DNA from 3 places in the Fictibacillus sp. KU28468 genome. Region 2 is predicted to be linked to each of the others. Evidence: a T-box and tRNA genes for the amino acid it is inferred to sense, from the RefSeq annotation. Region 2 holds a T-box; the other regions hold tRNA genes.
What was found. The T-box of region 2 lies ahead of thrS (threonine--tRNA ligase). A T-box ahead of a tRNA ligase gene usually reads a tRNA of that ligase, here a tRNA-Thr.

Region 1: it has a tRNA-Thr gene. The T-box ahead of thrS (threonine--tRNA ligase) is inferred to sense a tRNA for this amino acid. The anticodon was not compared.
Region 3: it has a tRNA-Thr gene. The T-box ahead of thrS (threonine--tRNA ligase) is inferred to sense a tRNA for this amino acid. The anticodon was not compared.

Annotation. Positions count from the first base shown of each region.
Region 1 is NZ_CP110666.1:4,341,090-4,344,351, forward strand. It holds rRNA gene OKX00_RS23075 (16S ribosomal RNA) at 1-857, opposite strand, end outside; tRNA gene OKX00_RS23080 (tRNA-Ala) at 1,017-1,092, opposite strand; tRNA gene OKX00_RS23085 (tRNA-Pro) at 1,103-1,179, opposite strand; tRNA gene OKX00_RS23090 (tRNA-Arg) at 1,183-1,259, opposite strand; tRNA gene OKX00_RS23095 (tRNA-Leu) at 1,273-1,361, opposite strand; tRNA gene OKX00_RS23100 (tRNA-Gly) at 1,375-1,449, opposite strand; tRNA gene OKX00_RS23105 (tRNA-Leu) at 1,457-1,541, opposite strand; tRNA gene OKX00_RS23110 (tRNA-Lys) at 1,560-1,635, opposite strand; tRNA gene OKX00_RS23115 (tRNA-Thr) at 1,643-1,718, opposite strand; tRNA gene OKX00_RS23120 (tRNA-Val) at 1,726-1,801, opposite strand; rRNA gene rrf (5S ribosomal RNA) at 1,812-1,927, opposite strand; rRNA gene OKX00_RS23130 (23S ribosomal RNA) at 2,008-3,262, opposite strand, start outside.
Region 2 is NZ_CP110666.1:1,503,687-1,506,948, reverse strand. It holds gene thrS (threonine--tRNA ligase) at 1-1,714, opposite strand, end outside; T-box leader at 1,764-1,989, opposite strand; gene ytxC (sporulation protein YtxC) at 2,049-2,906, opposite strand; gene OKX00_RS07715 (amino acid ABC transporter permease) at 3,015-3,262, opposite strand, start outside.
Region 3 is NZ_CP110666.1:4,268,857-4,272,118, forward strand. It holds gene rocF (arginase) at 1-564, opposite strand, end outside; tRNA gene OKX00_RS22605 (tRNA-Ala) at 813-888, opposite strand; tRNA gene OKX00_RS22610 (tRNA-Gly) at 893-966, opposite strand; tRNA gene OKX00_RS22615 (tRNA-Lys) at 1,016-1,091, opposite strand; tRNA gene OKX00_RS22620 (tRNA-Tyr) at 1,123-1,206, opposite strand; tRNA gene OKX00_RS22625 (tRNA-Thr) at 1,245-1,320, opposite strand; tRNA gene OKX00_RS22630 (tRNA-Val) at 1,340-1,415, opposite strand; tRNA gene OKX00_RS22635 (tRNA-Glu) at 1,478-1,552, opposite strand; tRNA gene OKX00_RS22640 (tRNA-Thr) at 1,556-1,631, opposite strand; tRNA gene OKX00_RS22645 (tRNA-Asn) at 1,633-1,707, opposite strand; rRNA gene rrf (5S ribosomal RNA) at 1,744-1,859, opposite strand; rRNA gene OKX00_RS22655 (23S ribosomal RNA) at 2,127-3,262, opposite strand, start outside.

The sequences.
Region 1 (3,262 bases), 1.5 Mb from region 2:
GAGGGTGGAACCCCCCAACACCTAGCACTCATCGTTTACGGCGTGGACTACCAGGGTATCTAATCCTGTTTGCTCCCCACGCTTTCGCGCCTCAGCGTCAGTTACAGGCCAAAAAGCCGCCTTCGCCACTGGTGTTCCTCCACATCTCTACGCATTTCACCGCTACACGTGGAATTCCACTTTTCTCTCCTGCACTCAAGTTCCCCAGTTTCCAATGACCCTCCACGGTTGAGCCGTGGGCTTTCACATCAGACTTAAAGAACCGCCTGCGCGCGCTTTACGCCCAATAATTCCGGATAACGCTTGCCACCTACGTATTACCGCGGCTGCTGGCACGTAGTTAGCCGTGGCTTTCTGGTCAGGTACCGTCAAGGTACCGGCAGTTACTCCGGTACTTGTTCTTCTCTGACAACAGAGCTTTACGACCCGAAGGCCTTCATCGCTCACGCGGCGTTGCTCGGTCAGACTTTCGTCCATTGCCGAAGATTCCCTACTGCTGCCTCCCGTAGGAGTCTGGGCCGTGTCTCAGTCCCAGTGTGGCCGATCACCCTCTCAGGTCGGCTACGCATCGTCGCCTTGGTGAGCCGTTACCTCACCAACTAGCTAATGCGCCGCGGGCCCATCTGTAAGCGTCAGCACAAGGCCGACTTTCAAAAAAGAAACAGGCGTTCCTCTTTATCATCCGGTATTAGCTTCGGTTTCCCGAAGTTATCCCCGTCTTACAGGCAGGTTACCCACGTGTTACTCACCCGTCCGCCGCTAACCTCAGAGAGCAAGCTCTCTTTGGTCCGCTCGACTTGCATGTATTAGGCACGCCGCCAGCGTTCATCCTGAGCCAGGATCAAACTCTCCAATAAAGTGTTTGATATAGCTCTTAAAGTTTAAAAATTGATGGGATTGTAAAATCCCTGACTTACCTGGCTTTTGTTTGGTTTTCAAAGAACTAATGTGCTGCTTCGAACAGCAACTTTAATATCATACCCATTAAAAAAGAAAATGTCAACACATTTTCGAAATGGTGGAGCCTAGCGGGATCGAACCGCTGACCTCCTGCGTGCAAGGCAGGCGCTCTCCCAGCTGAGCTAAGGCCCCTTAACAAAGATGGTCGGGAAGACAGGATTTGAACCTGCGACCCCCTGGTCCCAAACCAGGTGCTCTACCAAGCTGAGCCACTTCCCGATATGGCGCGCCCTGAGAGATTCGAACTCCCGACCTTTTGATTCGTAGTCAAACACTCTATCCAGCTGAGCTAAGGGCGCATATAATTTTAATTGGTGCCGAGGGCCGGACTCGAACCGGCACGGTAGTCACCTACCGCAGGATTTTAAGTCCTGTGTGTCTGCCAATTCCACCACCCCGGCAGGCAGAAAAAAATGGAGCGGAAGACGGGATTCGAACCCGCGACCCCAACCTTGGCAAGGTTGTATTCTACCACTGAACTACTTCCGCATCCGTATGGTGCGGGTGAAGGGACTCGAACCCCCACGTCATAAGACACTAGATCCTAAGTCTAGCGCGTCTGCCAATTCCGCCACACCCGCATATAAAATTTTTGAAAATGGTGAGCCATGAAGGACTCGAACCTTCGACCCTCTGATTAAAAGTCAGATGCTCTACCAACTGAGCTAATGGCTCTTGAAAGTGGTGCCGGCTAGAGGACTTGAACCCCCAACCTACTGATTACAAGTCAGTTGCTCTACCAATTGAGCTAAACCGGCGAAATAATGGTGGAGGATGACGGGTTCGAACCGCCGACCCCCTGCTTGTAAGGCAGGTGCTCTCCCAGCTGAGCTAATCCTCCATATGTATATGCCCGGCAACGTCCTACTCTTACAGGGGGAAGCCCCCAACTACCATCGGCGCTGAAGAGCTTAACTTCCGTGTTCGGTATGGGAACGGGTGTGACCTCTTCGCTATCGCCACCAGACATATGTAGGTTTTTCAACCTAGTTTGAGGTATATTCCCTCAAAACTAGATAACTTTTCATCCAAACTTCTGATTATTTTAAGGATAAGCCCTCGACCGATTAGTATCTGTCAGCTCCACGTGTCACCACGCTTCCACACCAGACCTATCAACCTCATCATCTCTAAGGGGTCTTACTCACTTGACGTGATGGGAAATCTCATCTTGAGGGGGGCTTCATGCTTAGATGCTTTCAGCACTTATCCCGTCCACACGTAGCTACCCAGCTATGCCCCTGGCGGAACAACTGGTACACCAGCGGTGTGTCCATCCCGGTCCTCTCGTACTAAGGACAGCTCCTCTCAAATTTCCTGCGCCCGCGACGGATAGGGACCGAACTGTCTCACGACGTTCTGAACCCAGCTCGCGTACCGCTTTAATGGGCGAACAGCCCAACCCTTGGGACCTACTTCAGCCCCAGGATGCGATGAGCCGACATCGAGGTGCCAAACCTCCCCGTCGATGTGGACTCTTGGGGGAGATAAGCCTGTTATCCCCAGGGTAGCTTTTATCCGTTGAGCGATGGCCCTTCCATGCGGAACCACCGGATCACTAAGCCCGACTTTCGTCCCTGCTCGACTTGTAGGTCTCGCAGTCAAGCTCCCTTGTGCCTTTACACTCTGCGAATGATTTCCAACCATTCTGAGGGAACCTTTGGGCGCCTCCGTTACAATTTAGGAGGCGACCGCCCCAGTCAAACTGCCCACCTGACACTGTCTCCGAACCGGATCACGGTTCCAGGTTAGAATTTCAATACAGTCAGGGTAGTATCCCACCGACGCCTCCATCGAAGCTGGCGCTCCGACTTCCCAGGCTCCTACCTATCCTGTACAAACTGTACCAAAATCCAATATCAAGCTGCAGTAAAGCTCCATGGGGTCTTTCCGTCCTGTCGCGGGTAACCTGCATCTTCACAGGTACTATAATTTCACCGGGTCTCTCGTTGAGACAGTATCCAAGTCGTTACACCTTTCGTGCGGGTCGGAACTTACCCGACAAGGAATTTCGCTACCTTAGGACCGTTATAGTTACGGCCGCCGTTTACTGGGGCTTCAATTCAGAGCTTCTCCCGTAAGGGATAACCCCTCCTCTTAACCTTCCAGCACCGGGCAGGTGTCAGCCCCTATACTTCGCCTTGCGGCTTCGCAGAGACCTGTGTTTTTGCTAAACAGTCGCTTGGATCTATTCACTGCGGCTCTCTCGGGCGTTAACCCTATCAGAGCACCCCTTCTCCCGAAGTTACGGGGTCATTTTGCCGAGTTCCTTAACGAGAGTTCTCCCGATCATCTTAGGATT
Region 2 (3,262 bases):
CTTCCAGCAGTTCCTCACTAATCTTTCTTGCGTACTCTTCATGAACAGTGGATACAGGAATAATCTGTACCTGTACAGGAGCAAGCCATACCGGGAACGCACCCTTGTATTCTTCGATCAGGAAGGCGACAAAACGTTCCATTGTGGAAACGACTCCGCGGTGGATAACGACCGGACGGTGATCCTTTCCGTCGCTTCCTTTGTACGTTAGGTCAAAGCGTTCAGGCAAGTGGAAATCAAGCTGTACAGTAGACAGCGTCTCTTCTTTTCCGAGCGCAGTCTTCACCTGAACATCAAGCTTTGGCCCGTAGAACGCGGCTTCCCCTTCTGCTTCTACATAATCCAAGTCCATATCTTCCATAGTTTCTTTAAGAAGAGCCTGTGCTTTTTCCCACATCTCATCGTTGTTTACGTATTTTTCTTTGTCCTCAGGATCACGGTAAGAAAGACGGAACCTGTATTCTGTAATGCCAAAGTCTTTGTACACACGCTGGATGAGCTTTACTACGCGGATAAACTCATCTTTTAATTGATCCGGGCGGGCAAAGATATGAGCATCATTCAATGTCATGGAACGGACACGCTGAAGGCCAGCCAATGCTCCTGACATCTCATGGCGATGCATCGTTCCAAGCTCAGCAATACGGATTGGAAGATCTCGGTAGCTGTGCATGCTGTTCTTGAACACCATCATGTGATGCGGACAGTTCATCGGACGAAGAACAAGCTGCTCGTTGTCCATTTCAATCGCAGGATACATATCTTCTTTATAATGATCCCAGTGTCCTGATGTTTTATAGAGCTCTACACTGCCTAGATGAGGAGTGTAGACATGGTCGTAGCCAAGTCTTACTTCTGTGTCGACAATATAACGCTCGATGATACGGCGGATCGTCGCACCCTTTGGAAGCCAGACCGGCAAACCTTGTCCAATCTTTTGGGAAACAGTGAAAAGATCCAGCTCTTTTCCAAGTTTTCGGTGATCTCGCTCTTTCGCCTCTTGAAGGTAGACGAGATGCTGATCCAGCTCTTTCTGGTTAAGAAAAGCTGCTCCATAGATGCGCTGAAGCATCTGGTTATCGCTGTCTCCTCTCCAATAAGCGCCTGAGATGCTCATCAATTTAAAGGACTTGATTTTTCCAGTGGATGGAAGATGCGGCCCGCGGCAAAGGTCAAAAAACTCGCCTTGTTCGTAAATGGTAATAACCGCATCCTCCGGAAGATCACGGATGAGCTCCAATTTTAAATGGTCGTCAATGCCTTCAAAAATCGCGATGGCTTCTTCCCTGGTCACTTCTTTTCGGATGATCGGCAGGTTTTCGCTTACGATCTTTTTCATTTCCTTCTCAATCCTAGGCAAATCTTCCGGTGTTAAAGCTTCTTGAAGATCGATATCATAATAAAAACCGTTCTCGATGACTGGCCCGATGCCGAGTTTGACATCCTTATAGATGCGTTTGATCGCCTGTGCCATCAAATGGGCTGTACTGTGGCGTGTCATTTCGAGTCCTTCAGGTGAATCTTGTGGAACGATCTCAATGGATGCATCCGCCTCGATCGGACGTGTGAAATCGTACAATTCCCCGTTTACTTTACCGGCAACGGACTTTTTCTTCAGGCTGGAGCTGATGGATTCTGCTACTTGTTCTGCAGTGATTCCTTTCGGATACTCACGTATAGAACCATCAGGAAAAGTAAGCTTAATGTCTGTCATTCATAATCTCTCCTTGTTCAAAATAAAATACAAAAAACACCCGTCCACAAAAAGGGACGAGTGTTGTACTCGTGGTTCCACCCTTGTTCCACTGCAGGGTTCTGCAATGGCACTCGGTCAAGATTTAACGGCTTTGGGCCGTCAGCGATTACTCTGCCTTCACCGCTGAAGTTCAAAGGGGGTAAGACATTTTTCCGTGTTAGAATGCTTTCAGCCTCAGGCATCCCTCTCTATAAACCGTAAAAAATATCCGTTGTCCTTATCTTTACTGATTTTGGTATCCAATTTATACAATTATTATATTCATACTATCCTGCAAAATCAAGAGCAATCCTTATCTACCGTCCATCTTTTCGATAAATTTGTTTCTTGAACCATAAAACAGCTGAAGGGGCCTTTTAATCAGTCTCTCCTGGAATACGTTCTGCAATGTATGTATCATGCCGTGATTTTCTTCTTCCAGGTACAAATACAACACTTCCGGAGCTAAACCCATGATCGGACCCAGCACTTTTTCGTCGAGATTAAACTCCTTGGTCAGAACCAATGCTCTTTCATGCATAAGCTGAAGCATTTTTTCACTGTATAGCCGGTATTCCTCATCATACAGCTTAAATTTGCCGTCGAAGGCCACGTGAACCTCGGCTGTGAGAAACGGCTGATCGGCTGCACACTTACGCAATTGATCGATGAAGGACTGGTATTCAAGCTCGAGTTTGTATTCATCGATCGCACATTCGACGTAAATTTGTAGAAGATCAAGGTACTCCCGTAAACGGAACTGTACAAAAGACTCAAATGTAAATGATAGCCCTTCTTCGGTTAAGATTTTTCTCCATGCTTCTTTCACATGATAATCGCACGTATCCAGATCTTTTACCGCCGGCACTTCCTCCCGTTCCTGTTCGATAAATTCCTTGGCGATCGCTGCAATTTCTGCTTGCTCCTGCTTATCCGTGAAATAAAAAAAATGTTCAATAAAAAACAGGATTCGTGATTCCTCCAGTTTTTTACGAGTATAGCAAGCCAGCACCTGAACAATTGAATCCAGATGCTCTGTTGTATTCAATAATAATGAACGGCTTTCGGATTCTAAAAAGGAAGGTTTTATGTTAAGTGATCGAGCCATCTGCTTCAGTTCCTTTTGTAATTGGTTACACTCTTCATGATCTGCAAATATTAGTTCTGCCAACCCTGTCCCTCCCCCAAACACTCGATGTTACACTATATGGGACAACGTCATGAAAAATGAACTCTTTTAAAAGATTAATAAAAAAACAGCAGGTTTCCCTGCTGCCGGTTAATCCAGTGCATATTTGCGTTCAAGAAAGTTTAGCAGTTGTGTCAACGTAAGAGTAAGAATCAGATAAATAAGCGCTACCGTCAAAAAAGGTTCCCAAGGACGATAGTATTCTCCCATCATCGCTCTTCCCCAGTACATCAGTTCTTCAGTCGCAATCACAGCGGCCAGTGAAGAATCTTTAATTAAAACAATGAATTCATTTCCTAAAGGAGGAATCATGCGTTTAGATGCCTGAGGAATGATAA
Region 3 (3,262 bases), 1.6 Mb from region 2:
TTCTTTGATTAATTCTTTTTCTCCTTCATCCAATGAACGGGCACCGATAATAACAATATTTTCAGGCTTAACTTTTTGCTCATATCCTCCAATACCAGTTAAGGATTCATGCCCGATTCCCAAACTTGCTGCAAGGGGCATACCATGAATGTTTCCGCTTGGTGAAGTATCAGCGGTATTTAAGTCTCCATGAGCATCATACCAGATGACGCCAAGATTTTCGTAGTGCTTGGCAATTCCTGCAAGAGAGCCAATCGCGATACTGTGGTCTCCTCCAAAGACAAGAGGAAACCGGTTTTCCTGAATGACATTAGAAACCGTGTCTGCCAGCTTTTCACTTGCAGTTGAAACTTCTTGAAGGTTCTTAAGATTGGTGTCTATTTTTTCTTCTATTGTCCCAGGCCGGGCAATCTCTATGTCCCCGAAATCCTGGACATTATAATTTATATCTTCTAAACGTTCCACAATTCCTGCATATCGAATGGCGCTTGGCCCCATGTCAACGCCGCGCCTTGTCTGCCCTAAATCCATCGGTACTCCGATGATCGTAATATCCTTCTTCATTCTGTACGGCCTCCCCTTATGCTGTGTTTCAAAAAATTCTATAAATTCATTGTAGCCTGTCTATTCGTGTTGGTTCAACTGGACAGAAATATGCATAGATATACCGATACGTAAGCGCTTTCGAGGAGGTTGATGGATAATTATTAGGACAAAAGCACCCTCCTCTTTATTGGATCAGGAATCCTTGAAGGTTTGAAAGACATAAAAAAGCCCTTAGACATTCGTCTAAGGACAGTACTTATTATGTATGGTGGAGCCTAGCGGGATCGAACCGCTGACCTCCTGCGTGCAAGGCAGGCGCTCTCCCAGCTGAGCTAAGGCCCCATAATGGAGCGGGTGATGAGAATCGAACTCACGACCAGAGCTTGGAAGGCTCTTGTTTTACCACTAAACTACACCCGCATATTATACTTTGTAACCATTGATATCATCTTTTATTCAGAAGTTCAAATGGTGAGCCATGAAGGACTCGAACCTTCGACCCTCTGATTAAAAGTCAGATGCTCTACCGACTGAGCTAATGGCTCGTGTTGTAACATAATCTGTCGGAAATAAAGATGGTGGAGGGGGACGGATTCGAACCGCCGAACCCAAAGGAGCGGATTTACAGTCCGCCGCGTTTAGCCACTTCGCTACCCCTCCACATAAAAAAAAGGCTTCAGACATTGCTTATAAAGAAATGGTGCCGGCTAGAGGACTTGAACCCCCAACCTACTGATTACAAGTCAGTTGCTCTACCAATTGAGCTAAACCGGCCTGCCGTTGGGATAAATAATGGTGGAGGATGACGGGTTCGAACCGCCGACCCCCTGCTTGTAAGGCAGGTGCTCTCCCAGCTGAGCTAATCCTCCGTATTAATGAATGTTATTTTCTTAACGAAAAAACTTGGTTATTTTTCTTAACGAAAAAAACTTGGTGACCCGTACGGGATTCGAACCCGTGTTACCGCCGTGAAAGGGCGGTGTCTTAACCGCTTGACCAACGGGCCGACTGGAGCTTCCAACCGGGCTCGAACCGGTGACCTCTTCCTTACCATGGAAGCACTCTACCTACTGAGCTATGGAAGCATGGCTCCACAGGTAGGACTCGAACCTACGACCGATCGGTTAACAGCCGATAGCTCTACCACTGAGCTACTGTGGAATAATAAAACCACATACGAGTATGTATGAAATGATAGCCTGGCAACGTCCTACTCTTACAGGGGGAAGCCCCCAACTACCATCGGCGCTGAAGAGCTTAACTTCCGTGTTCGGTATGGGAACGGGTGTGACCTCTTCGCTATCGCCACCAGACTGTCTTTCAAAGGATGTCCTATTTTCTCAAGGACAAGTTACATTTTACAATGTATTTGCTCTTTTGACAAGAGCTTTTTTAGAAAAATGAGGTATATTCCCTCAAAACTAGATAACTTCATCCAAACTTTCACTGATGCTAACGTCCAGCTCCATGTACCATATCCTCGAGGTCGTTTCAATCCCTCCTGCGAACACCAAAAACGTGTTCTCGTCAGGATCTCCAACGCTTGTCGGATTTAAACGGTTCATACCGCTTTTGTTAATAAGGATAAGCCCTCGACCGATTAGTATCTGTCAGCTCCACGTGTCACCACGCTTCCACACCAGACCTATCAACCTCATCATCTCTAAGGGGTCTTACTCACTTGACGTGATGGGAAATCTCATCTTGAGGGGGGCTTCATGCTTAGATGCTTTCAGCACTTATCCCGTCCACACGTAGCTACCCAGCTATGCCCCTGGCGGAACAACTGGTACACCAGCGGTGTGTCCATCCCGGTCCTCTCGTACTAAGGACAGCTCCTCTCAAATTTCCTGCGCCCGCGACGGATAGGGACCGAACTGTCTCACGACGTTCTGAACCCAGCTCGCGTACCGCTTTAATGGGCGAACAGCCCAACCCTTGGGACCTACTTCAGCCCCAGGATGCGATGAGCCGACATCGAGGTGCCAAACCTCCCCGTCGATGTGGACTCTTGGGGGAGATAAGCCTGTTATCCCCAGGGTAGCTTTTATCCGTTGAGCGATGGCCCTTCCATGCGGAACCACCGGATCACTAAGCCCGACTTTCGTCCCTGCTCGACTTGTAGGTCTCGCAGTCAAGCTCCCTTGTGCCTTTACACTCTGCGAATGATTTCCAACCATTCTGAGGGAACCTTTGGGCGCCTCCGTTACAATTTAGGAGGCGACCGCCCCAGTCAAACTGCCCACCTGACACTGTCTCCGAACCGGATCACGGTTCCAGGTTAGAATTTCAATACAGTCAGGGTAGTATCCCACCGACGCCTCCATCGAAGCTGGCGCTCCGACTTCCCAGGCTCCTACCTATCCTGTACAAACTGTACCAAAATCCAATATCAAGCTGCAGTAAAGCTCCATGGGGTCTTTCCGTCCTGTCGCGGGTAACCTGCATCTTCACAGGTACTATAATTTCACCGGGTCTCTCGTTGAGACAGTATCCAAGTCGTTACACCTTTCGTGCGGGTCGGAACTTACCCGACAAGGAATTTCGCTACCTTAGGACCGTTATAGTTACGGCCGCCGTTTACTGGGGCTTCAATTCAGAGCTTCTCCCGTAAGGGATAACCCCTCCTCTTAACCTTCCAGCACCGGGCAGGTGTCAGCCCCTATACTTCGCCTTGCGGCTTCGCAGAGACCTGTGTTTTTGCTAAACAGTCGCT